Regions from separate parts of the Cellulomonas sp. P5_C5 genome, predicted to be linked through region 2. Evidence: predicted binding sites of a transcription regulator. Region 2 holds the regulator's gene; the other holds the start of a gene.
What was found. The regulator LexA, encoded in region 2, represses DNA repair genes until DNA is damaged. The targets are predictions, from matches to a motif close to TCGAACANNTGTTCGA.
Positions count from the first base shown of each region.

Region 1: uvrA (excinuclease ABC subunit UvrA) is a predicted target of LexA. The motif match lies at 1,662-1,677, and genes of this name have one in related genera.

Region 1 covers NZ_JBFULY010000026.1:35,699-39,922, forward strand. The annotation lists gene uvrA (excinuclease ABC subunit UvrA) at 1-1,631, opposite strand, end outside; gene ACXJKF_RS17695 (glycoside hydrolase family 15 protein) at 1,739-3,562, shown strand; gene ACXJKF_RS17700 (MBL fold metallo-hydrolase) at 3,559-4,224, shown strand, end outside.
Region 2 covers NZ_JBFULY010000003.1:90,674-95,281, reverse strand. The annotation lists gene ACXJKF_RS03870 (ATP-dependent DNA helicase) at 1-1,010, shown strand, start outside; gene ACXJKF_RS03865 (L-lactate dehydrogenase) at 1,020-2,021, shown strand; gene lexA (transcriptional repressor LexA) at 2,070-2,822, opposite strand; gene ACXJKF_RS03855 (LysM peptidoglycan-binding domain-containing protein) at 3,035-3,577, shown strand; gene nrdR (transcriptional regulator NrdR) at 4,014-4,532, shown strand; gene ACXJKF_RS03845 (alpha/beta fold hydrolase) at 4,583-4,608, shown strand, end outside.

The DNA of each region.
Region 1 (4,224 bases), on a different contig from region 2:
TTGCCCAGGTCCCGCAGGCGCGTGAGCGTGTCGATCAGGCGTCGGTTGTCCCGCTGGTGCAGGCCGATGCTCGGCTCGTCGAGGACGTACAGCACGCCCACCAGCCCGGAACCGATCTGCGTCGCGAGCCGGATGCGCTGCGCCTCGCCGCCGGACAGCGTCGCCGCCGGTCGCGTCAGGGACAGGTAGTCGAGGCCGACGTCGAGCAGGAAGCCCAGCCGCGCCTGGATCTCCTTGAGCACCTGCGCGGCGATCGCGCGCTCGCGCTCGCCCAGCTCCAGGCCGTCGAGGAACGCCCGCGCCTCGCGGATGGGCAGCGAGCAGACCTCGGCGATCGACTTGCCACCGACCCGCACCGCGAGCACCTCGGGCTTGAGCCGGGCGCCCTCGCACACCGGGCACGGGACCTCACGCATGAAGGCCTCGTACTTCTCCTTGCTCCAGTCCGAGTCCGTCTCCGTGTGCCGGCGCTCGAGGAACGTGATGACACCCTCGAAGCCCGTCGAGTACTGCCGCTCGCGACCCCAGCGGTTCTTGTACCGGACCTTCACCTCGTGGTTCTGGCCGTGCAGCACCGCGTCCCGGGCCCGCTGCGGCAGCGCCCGCCACGGCACCGACGTCGAGAAGCCCATGTCCGAGGCCAGCGCGCTGAGCACGCGGGCGAAGTACTCGCTGGAGATCTGCGACCACGGGGCGATCGCGCCCTCGTCGAGCGAGAGGTCCTCGTCGGGGACCACCAGGTCCGGGTCCACCTCGAGGCGCGACCCGATTCCGGTGCACTCCGGGCACGCGCCGTACGGCGCGTTGAACGAGAACGTGCGGGGCTCGATCTCGTCGAGCGTGAGCACGTGGTCGTTCGGGCACGCGCGGTGCTCGGAGAACCGTCGCTCGCGGTTGAGGTCGTCGATGTCGGCGTCCACGAGCTCGACGACGAGCAGGCCYCCGGCAAGCCCGAGGGCGGTCTCCACGGAGTCGGTCAGACGGCGCTTCACGCCCTCCCGGGAGACCAGACGGTCGATGACGACCTCGATGTCGTGCTTGAGCTTCTTCTCGAGCGTGGGCGGCTCGGTGAGCTGCACGACCTCGCCGTCGACCCGGGCGCGCGCGAAGCCCTTGCTCTGCAGCTCCTTGAACAGGTCGGCATACTCGCCCTTGCGGCCGCGGACGACCGGCGCGAGCACCTGGTACCGGGTGCCCTCCGGCAGCTCGAGCAGCCGGTCCACGATCTGCTGGGGCGTCTGCGCGGTGACGCGCTCGCCGCAGATCGGGCAGTACTGCGTGCCCGCCCGCGCGTACAGGAGGCGGAGGTAGTCGTAGACCTCGGTGATGGTGCCGACCGTCGACCGCGGGTTGCGGTTGGTGGACTTCTGGTCGATCGACACCGCGGGCGACAGTCCCTCGATGAAGTCGACGTCGGGCTTGTCCATCTGCCCGAGGAACTGCCGCGCGTACGCGGACAGCGACTCGACGTAGCGCCGCTGACCCTCCGCGAAGATGGTGTCGAACGCGAGCGAGGACTTCCCGGACCCGGACAGACCGGTGAACACGATGAGCTTGTCACGCGGGAGATCGAGGTCGACGTTGCGGAGGTTGTGCTCGCGGGCGCCCTGCACCACCAGTCGTTCGTTCACGGCGGGGAGTCTACGTGCCCCCACTGACAATCGCACATCTGTTCGACGTGAGTGAGCGCACATCGCGTCGACGTGCCGCTCCCCCGCTGCCGGGTCATGCTCACCTCGTGGAGAGACCTGACGCCGTCGTCGACCCCCCGCTGGTGCCCGTCGAGGACTACGCCGTCCTCGGCGACGGGAAGACGGCCGCGCTGGTCTCCCTGCGCGGCTCGATCGACTGGCTGTGCCTTCCCACGTTCGACTCGTCGGCCAGCTTCGCCCGCCTGCTCGGCACCGCGGACAACGGGCGCTGGCTCCTCACGGTCCGGGACGCGACGAGCGTCACCCGCCGGTACGTCGACGCCTCGTTCGTGCTGGAGACGACGTACGAGACGCCCACCGGCACCGCCGTCGCGCAGGAGACCATGCCGCTCAACGACGGGCGCGCCGACCTGGTGCGCCGGCTCGTCTGCACCCGTGGCAGCGTCGAGGTCGAGCACGAGTGGGTGGTCCGGTTCGGGTACGGAGCCGTCCTGCCGTGGGTGCGGCACATCACCGACGACGACGGGAACGACGCGATCCAGGCGATCGCCGGTCCCGACTCGCTGCTGCTGCGTGGCGACCGGCTGCCCAAGCCGGACGACCACCGGCACGCCGACCGGTTCACGCTGCACGAGGGCGAGTCGGTCGAGCTGGCGCTGACGTGGACGCGGTCCTGGGACGCCGCGCCACCCCGGCTGACCATCGCGGACCGGATCGACTCCACCCGGATCTCCTGGGGCCTGTGGGCCGCCAGCTGCGAGTACCACGGCTCGTACCGGGAGGCCGTCGTGCGCTCGCTGCTGGTCCTGCGCCTGCTCACCGACTCGGAGACCGGCGGGATCGTCGCGGCCGCCACGACGTCCCTGCCCGAGGACTTCGGCGGCGAGCGCAACTGGGACTACCGGTACTGCTGGCTGCGCGACGCCGCGATGACGCTGGAGGCCCTGCTCGAGCACGGGTACCGCGAGGAGGCGACCGAGTGGCGGGACTGGCTGCTGCGCGCCGTGGCCGGCCGCTCGTCGGACCTGCAGATCATGTACCGGGTCGACGGCGGTCGGGACCTCCCGGAGCGACAGCTCGACCACCTGGCGGGCTATGCCGGCTCGCGCCCTGTCCGCGTCGGGAACGCCGCGGTCGGCCAGGTGCAGAACGACGTGCTCGGCGAGGTGATGTGCGCCCTCGAGCTCGCGCGTGAGGCCGGCCTGCGGGAGACGGACGACACCTGGTCGCTCCAGCGGCACCTGGTCGACGACCTCCTCGAGCGGTGGCGCCACCCGGACCGCGGCATCTGGGAGGTCCGGGGCGAGCCGCGGCACTTCACGCACTCGAAGGTGATGTCGTGGGCCGCCGTCGACCGCGCCGTCCGGGCGGCKGAGAAGCACGGGCTCGCCGCGCCGGTGGATCGCTGGCGCGCGGAGCGGGACGCGATCCACGCCGACGTGCTGGCGCACGGCTGGAACGCGGAGCGGCAGACGTTCGTGCAGTCGTACGGAGCCGAGCACACGGACGCGTCCCTGCTCCAGCTGGCCCAGGTCGGCTTCCTGCCGGCGCACGACCCGCGCCTCCTGTCCACCCTCGCGGCGATCCGCGCCGAGCTCGAGATCGCACCGGGGCTGCTGCGTCGCTACCCCACCGAGCGCACCGACGACGGGGTCGCCGGGGACGAGCACGCGTTCCTCGCCTGCTCCTTCTGGCTCGCCGACGCCCTCGCCCGCACCGACGACGTCGAGGGCTCGACCAAGGTCCTCGACATCCTCGTCGGCCTGGCCAACGACGTCGGCCTGCTGGCGGAGCAGTACGACCCGGCCGGTGGCCGGATGGCGGGCAACGTGCCGCAGGCGCTGTCCCACCTGGCGCTGGTCCGCGCGGTGCACAGCCACGACCTGGCGCTCGCGCGGCGGTCCCGATGACGTACACCGGCGACGTGCAGGCGGGCGGTCCCACGCAGGTCCGGGTGCTCGACGAGCTCGAGATCCGCAAGGCCGCGGTCGGGCCGATGCAGAACAACGCCTACCTGCTCACGTGCCGGGCCGTCGGCGCCCAGCTCCTGGTCGACGCCGCCGACGACCCCGACCGCCTCCTCGCGCTCCTGCAGGAGGGGACGACCCAGCTCGACCTCGTGGTGACCACGCACCGGCACCCGGACCACCTCCGTGCCCTGGCGTCCGTCGTCGCCGTGACCGGAGCGGCCGTCGCGGCCGGCGCCGACGACGCCGACGCCATCACCGAGGCCACGGACATCGCGGTGACCCAGCGGCTCGACGACGGCGACACCGTGCGGGTCGGGGACGTGGCCCTCACGGTCGTGGCACTGCGGGGGCACACGCCGGGTTCGGTCGCTCTGGCGTACCGCGAGCCGGACGGTCGCGTGCACCTGTTCACCGGCGACTCGCTCTTCCCCGGCGGGGTCGGTGCCACGCAGGGACCCGAGGCGTTCCAGCAGCTCTACACCGACGTCGTGGAACGGGTCTTCGACCGGTTCGGCGACGACACCTGGGTCTACCCCGGCCACGGCCGTGACACGACTCTCGGGGCGGAGCGCGCGCACCTGCCGGAGTGGCGCGCCCGCGGC
Region 2 (4,608 bases):
GCAAGGTCGCGCAGGCCACGATGCTCGCGCTGTACGAGGTGGCCGACCGGATGGCGGCGGACCCCGAGGACCACCGGCACACCGTCCTGTGGTGCAGCCGCGGCGAGGACCGGCGCGGCTCCGTGCTCACCCGCCTCTACGCGGCGCCGCTCGCGGTCAACGGCCTCATCCGCACCCACCTCCTCGCGGGGCGCTCCGGCGTGCTGACGTCCGCGACGCTCGAGCTCGGTGGCTCGTTCGACCCGATCGCCCGCGCGGTCGGGCTCGAGGTCCGGCCCGACGCCGAGCCCGTCGGTCCGACGTCGCTGGCAGGGGAGGAGCCCACCGCGCCGGCCGGCGTGCCGTGGCGCGGCCTCGACGTCGGCAGCCCGTTCGACTACCCCCGGCAGGGGATCCTCTACGTCGCTCGGCACCTGCCCAAGCCGGGTCGCGAGCCGGCGACGGACGCGCAGCTCGACGAGATCGCGGACCTCATCACGGCCGCCGGCGGGCGGACGCTCGGGCTGTTCTCGTCACGGCGCGCCGCCAACGCCGTGGCCGCCGCCATGCGCGAGCGGCTCGACGTGCCGATCCTCGCGCAGGGCGACGACCAGCTGCCGACCCTGGTCTCCCAGTTCATCGCCGACGAGGCCACGTGCCTGTTCGGCACGCTCTCCCTCTGGCAGGGCGTCGACGTCCCGGGCGCGACGTGCCGGCTCGTCATCATCGACCGCATCCCGTTCCCGCGGCCGGACGACCCGGTGAGCTCCGCGCGGTCGGACGCGATCGAGAAGGCGGGCGGCAACGGCTTCCTGGCCGTCTCCGCGACGCACGCGGCGCTGCTCCTCGCGCAGGGCGCGGGGCGGCTGATCCGCACGAGCGAGGACCGGGGGGTGGTCGCCGTGCTCGACCCCCGGCTGGCGACGGCCGGCTACGGCAGCTTCCTGACCCGGTCGCTGCCGGCGTTCTGGCGCACGACGGACCGTGCCGTGGCCGTCTCCGCGCTGCAGCGGCTCGCCGCACCCGGTTAGCCTCGGGAGATGACCGAGAGCCTGGACCTGGAAGACATCGGCCTGACCCCGTTCCGCAGCGGCAGGCGGACCTCGAAGCTGGCGATCGTGGGTGCGGGGGCGGTCGGGTCGACCATGGCCTACGCGGCTCTCCTGCGCGGTGCAGCCCGGTCGGTGGCGCTCTACGACATCAACGCGGCGAAGGTCGAGGCCGAGGCGCTGGACCTCGGGCACGGCATCCAGTTCATGCCGATGGCCGAGGTGGTCGGCTCCGACGACATCGCGGTGTGCGCGGACGCCGACGTCGTCATGTTCACCGCCGGGGCCAAGCAGAAGCCCGGCCAGTCGCGCCTCGATCTCGCCGAGGCCACGATCGGGCTGGTCCGCAAGGTCCTGCCGGCCCTCGTCGAGGTGGCGCCGAACGCCGTCTACGTGATGGTGACCAACCCCGTCGACGTGGTCAGCTACGCCGCGCTCCAGATCTCCGGCCTTCCGCCGTCGCAGCTGTTCGGGTCCGGCACCGTCCTCGACTCGTCCCGGCTGCGCTACCTCATCTCGCAGCACACCGGGGTCGCGGTGCAGAACGTGCACGCGTACATCGCCGGCGAGCACGGGGACACGGAGCTGCCGCTGTGGGGGTCGGCGAGCATCGGCTCGGTCCCGCTGCTGGAGTGGACCGGCCGCGGTGGGAGCGGGCCTCTGACCGCGGAGGTGCGGGACCGCATCGCGCACGAGGTGGTCGACTCGGCCTACCGCATCATCGAGGGCAAGGGCGCGACGAACTACGCCGTCGCACTGGCCGGCTCCCGGATCATCGAGGCCATCGTCAAGGACGAACGACGCGTGCTGCCGGTGTCCTCGCTGCTGGACGACTTCCACGGGATCAGCGACGTCTGCCTGTCCGTCCCCGCGATCGTGGGAGCGCACGGCGTGGGCGAACGACTGCCGGTACCGCTGTCGGACGCGGAGCTGGCGGGGCTGCGGAAGTCTGCGGACGCCGTGCGTTCGGTGGCTCGTCAGTTCGGCTTCTGACGCACGTCGGGCCGCACCCCGACAGAGGTGCGGCCCGACGACGGAGTGTCAGAGGCTGCGCAGGACGCTCACCACGCGCCCCAGGATCGTGGACTCGTCACCCGGGATCGGCGAGTAGGCCGGGTTGTGCGGCATGAGCCAGACGTGGCCGTCGATGCGCTTGAGAGTCTTGACCGTGGCCTCGCCGTCGATCATCGCCGCCACGATCTCGCCGTTCTCGGCCACCGGCTGACGCCGGACCACGACCCAGTCGCCGTCGCAGATCGCGGCGTCGATCATCGAGTCGCCGACCACCTTGAGCAGGAAGAGGTCGCCGTCGCCGACCAGCTGGCGGGGGAGCGGGAAGACGTCCTCGACGACCTGCTCCGCCAGGATGGGCCCGCCCGCCGCGATCCGGCCGACGACCGGCACGTAGGACGGAGCGGGCAGGCGCTCGCCGTCCCCCTGGTCCGGGAAGGCGGAGCGGCTGCCGTCGGGCGCGGTCCAGGTGCCGACGCCGCGCGAGTCGTCGGCGTGCACGACCTCGATGGCGCGCGGGCGGTTGGGGTCGCGGCGCAGGTACCCCTTGCGCTCGAGCGCCATGAGCTGGTGCTTGACGCTCGACGGGCTGGTGAGACCGACGGCCTCCCCGATCTCCCGCATGCTCGGCGGGTAGCCCCGGGACTCCACCGACGACCGGATGGTGTCCAGCACGAGGCGCTGGCGCGCGGTGAGGCCGTCGGATCCGGGCGCCCCGTCCGGGAGCGTGTGGACCGTCGCCAGGTCCTTCTCGGGCTGGGACGTGTCCCCTGAGTCCGTCACTGCGCTCCTCCTCCGTCCGGCGGCCGCCGCGCAGCACGCCCGGCCTTCTCCGCCTGTACCTGCTCCCGCCCGCGAGGTCCTGACCTGCGGCGACGGGGGATCCCGGCGGCGATGTCAGTGCCTCGTGGTGCGCTTGTGCTGCATCGCCAGCCTAGGGAAGTCGGGGCTGAAGATCAAACATCTGTTCGATCGTGTCTCGACAGTGTCCTCGGATGCTGGTAGACATCGTACAGACGTTCGACGAACAGGCGTTCGACCTCGGGTCGGCGCTGACGCGGCTGGTGGAGCGGTACCCCGGGCAGCCGGGCCGAGCAGGAACGAGGGACGTGATGAGCGCGATGGTCATGGGACCGGCGATGCCGAACCGGGTGTCGAACCGTGTGTCGAACCCGGTGTCGAGCCGGACGGCGAACCGGGTGGCGGTCTCCGCCGCGCCGCGCGCGCACGTCTCGGCCCCGTCCGCCGCGCACCTGCGCCTCACCGCGCGCGGCCGCGCCGTGCTGTGGATCCTCGCCGCCGTCGCTGTCGTCCTGACGAACCTGGTCGCGAGCCAGGCGTCCGCCGACGGCCCCGTCTCCGCGCAGGAGGTCGTGCGGCACGTCGTCCAGCCGGGGGAGACCCTGTGGCAGATCGCCGAGTCGGTGGCCGCGCCGTCCGAGGACGTCCGGGACGTCGTGGTCGACCTGGTCCGTCTGAACGAGCTTCCCGAGGCCGGCCTGATGGCCGGTCAGGTGATCGTCGTCCCCGCGAGCTGAGCGCCCCTCGACGGCGGCTCGGTTGCCATCCGATCGTGCGGCGGCTAGGTTAGCCTTACCTCACAAGGCGAGCTGGGGGGCTTGCCGGAGGTGTGAGGTCGACGAGCGTGAGCTCGTGGGCTCACCGCAGTACAGCGCGGCACCGAGGCGAGTCGGTCCGTGACCTGGGACGGGGGCGTCCCCGCGAGAGCGGCCATCTTCGGGTGGCCGCTCTCGTGCGTTCCCGGCCGGCCGGCCTCGCGCGGCGTCTGTGCTCGCCGAGCGCGCGACCGACCTCGTTCTACGTCGGAGAACGATCTGCGCGCCGCCCGACGAGGCGCCTTGCGACGCGGGGGCCCGTGGCCTAGCGTCACGGAGGCGTTCACGACGCGATCGCTGTCGACAGACGTCCTGCCCGATGTCGAGGCGTCGACGCACCAGCACGAAGGGGGACACCGTGCACTGTCCGTTCTGCCGTCACCCGGACTCGCGGGTCGTCGACTCGCGGACCTCGGACGACGGCTCCACCATCCGGCGACGCCGGCAGTGCCCGCACTGCAACCGTCGATTCACCACTGTGGAGACCGCCAGCCTGTCGGTCGTGAAGCGCTCCGGTGCCACCGAGCCGTTCAGCCGCGAGAAGATCGCCGGTGGCGTGCGCAAGGCGTGCCAGGGGCGCCCGGTCAGCGAGGACGACCTCGCTCTGCTCGCACAGAAGGTCGAGGAGACGCTCCGCAGCGCGGGTTCGGCGGAGATCGACGCCTACGAGATCGGTCTCGCGATCCTCGGCCCGCTGCGGGAGCTGGACGAGGTCGCCTACCTGCGGTTCGCCAGCGTCTACCAGGCGTTCGACTCGCTCGAGGACTTCGAGGCGGCGATCACGGTGCTGCGCGCCGAGCGGGACTCGGAGCCGGGCACAGAACCTTCGGACGACGACGAGAGCGCGCCGACGGGCGAGGACGTCCGCTCGGTCTGAGCGGCACGGAGCGACCTGCACGTGTCGGCGGCACCACGTAGGTTCGTCGGGTGGAACCTCGCGACCTTGCGCTCCT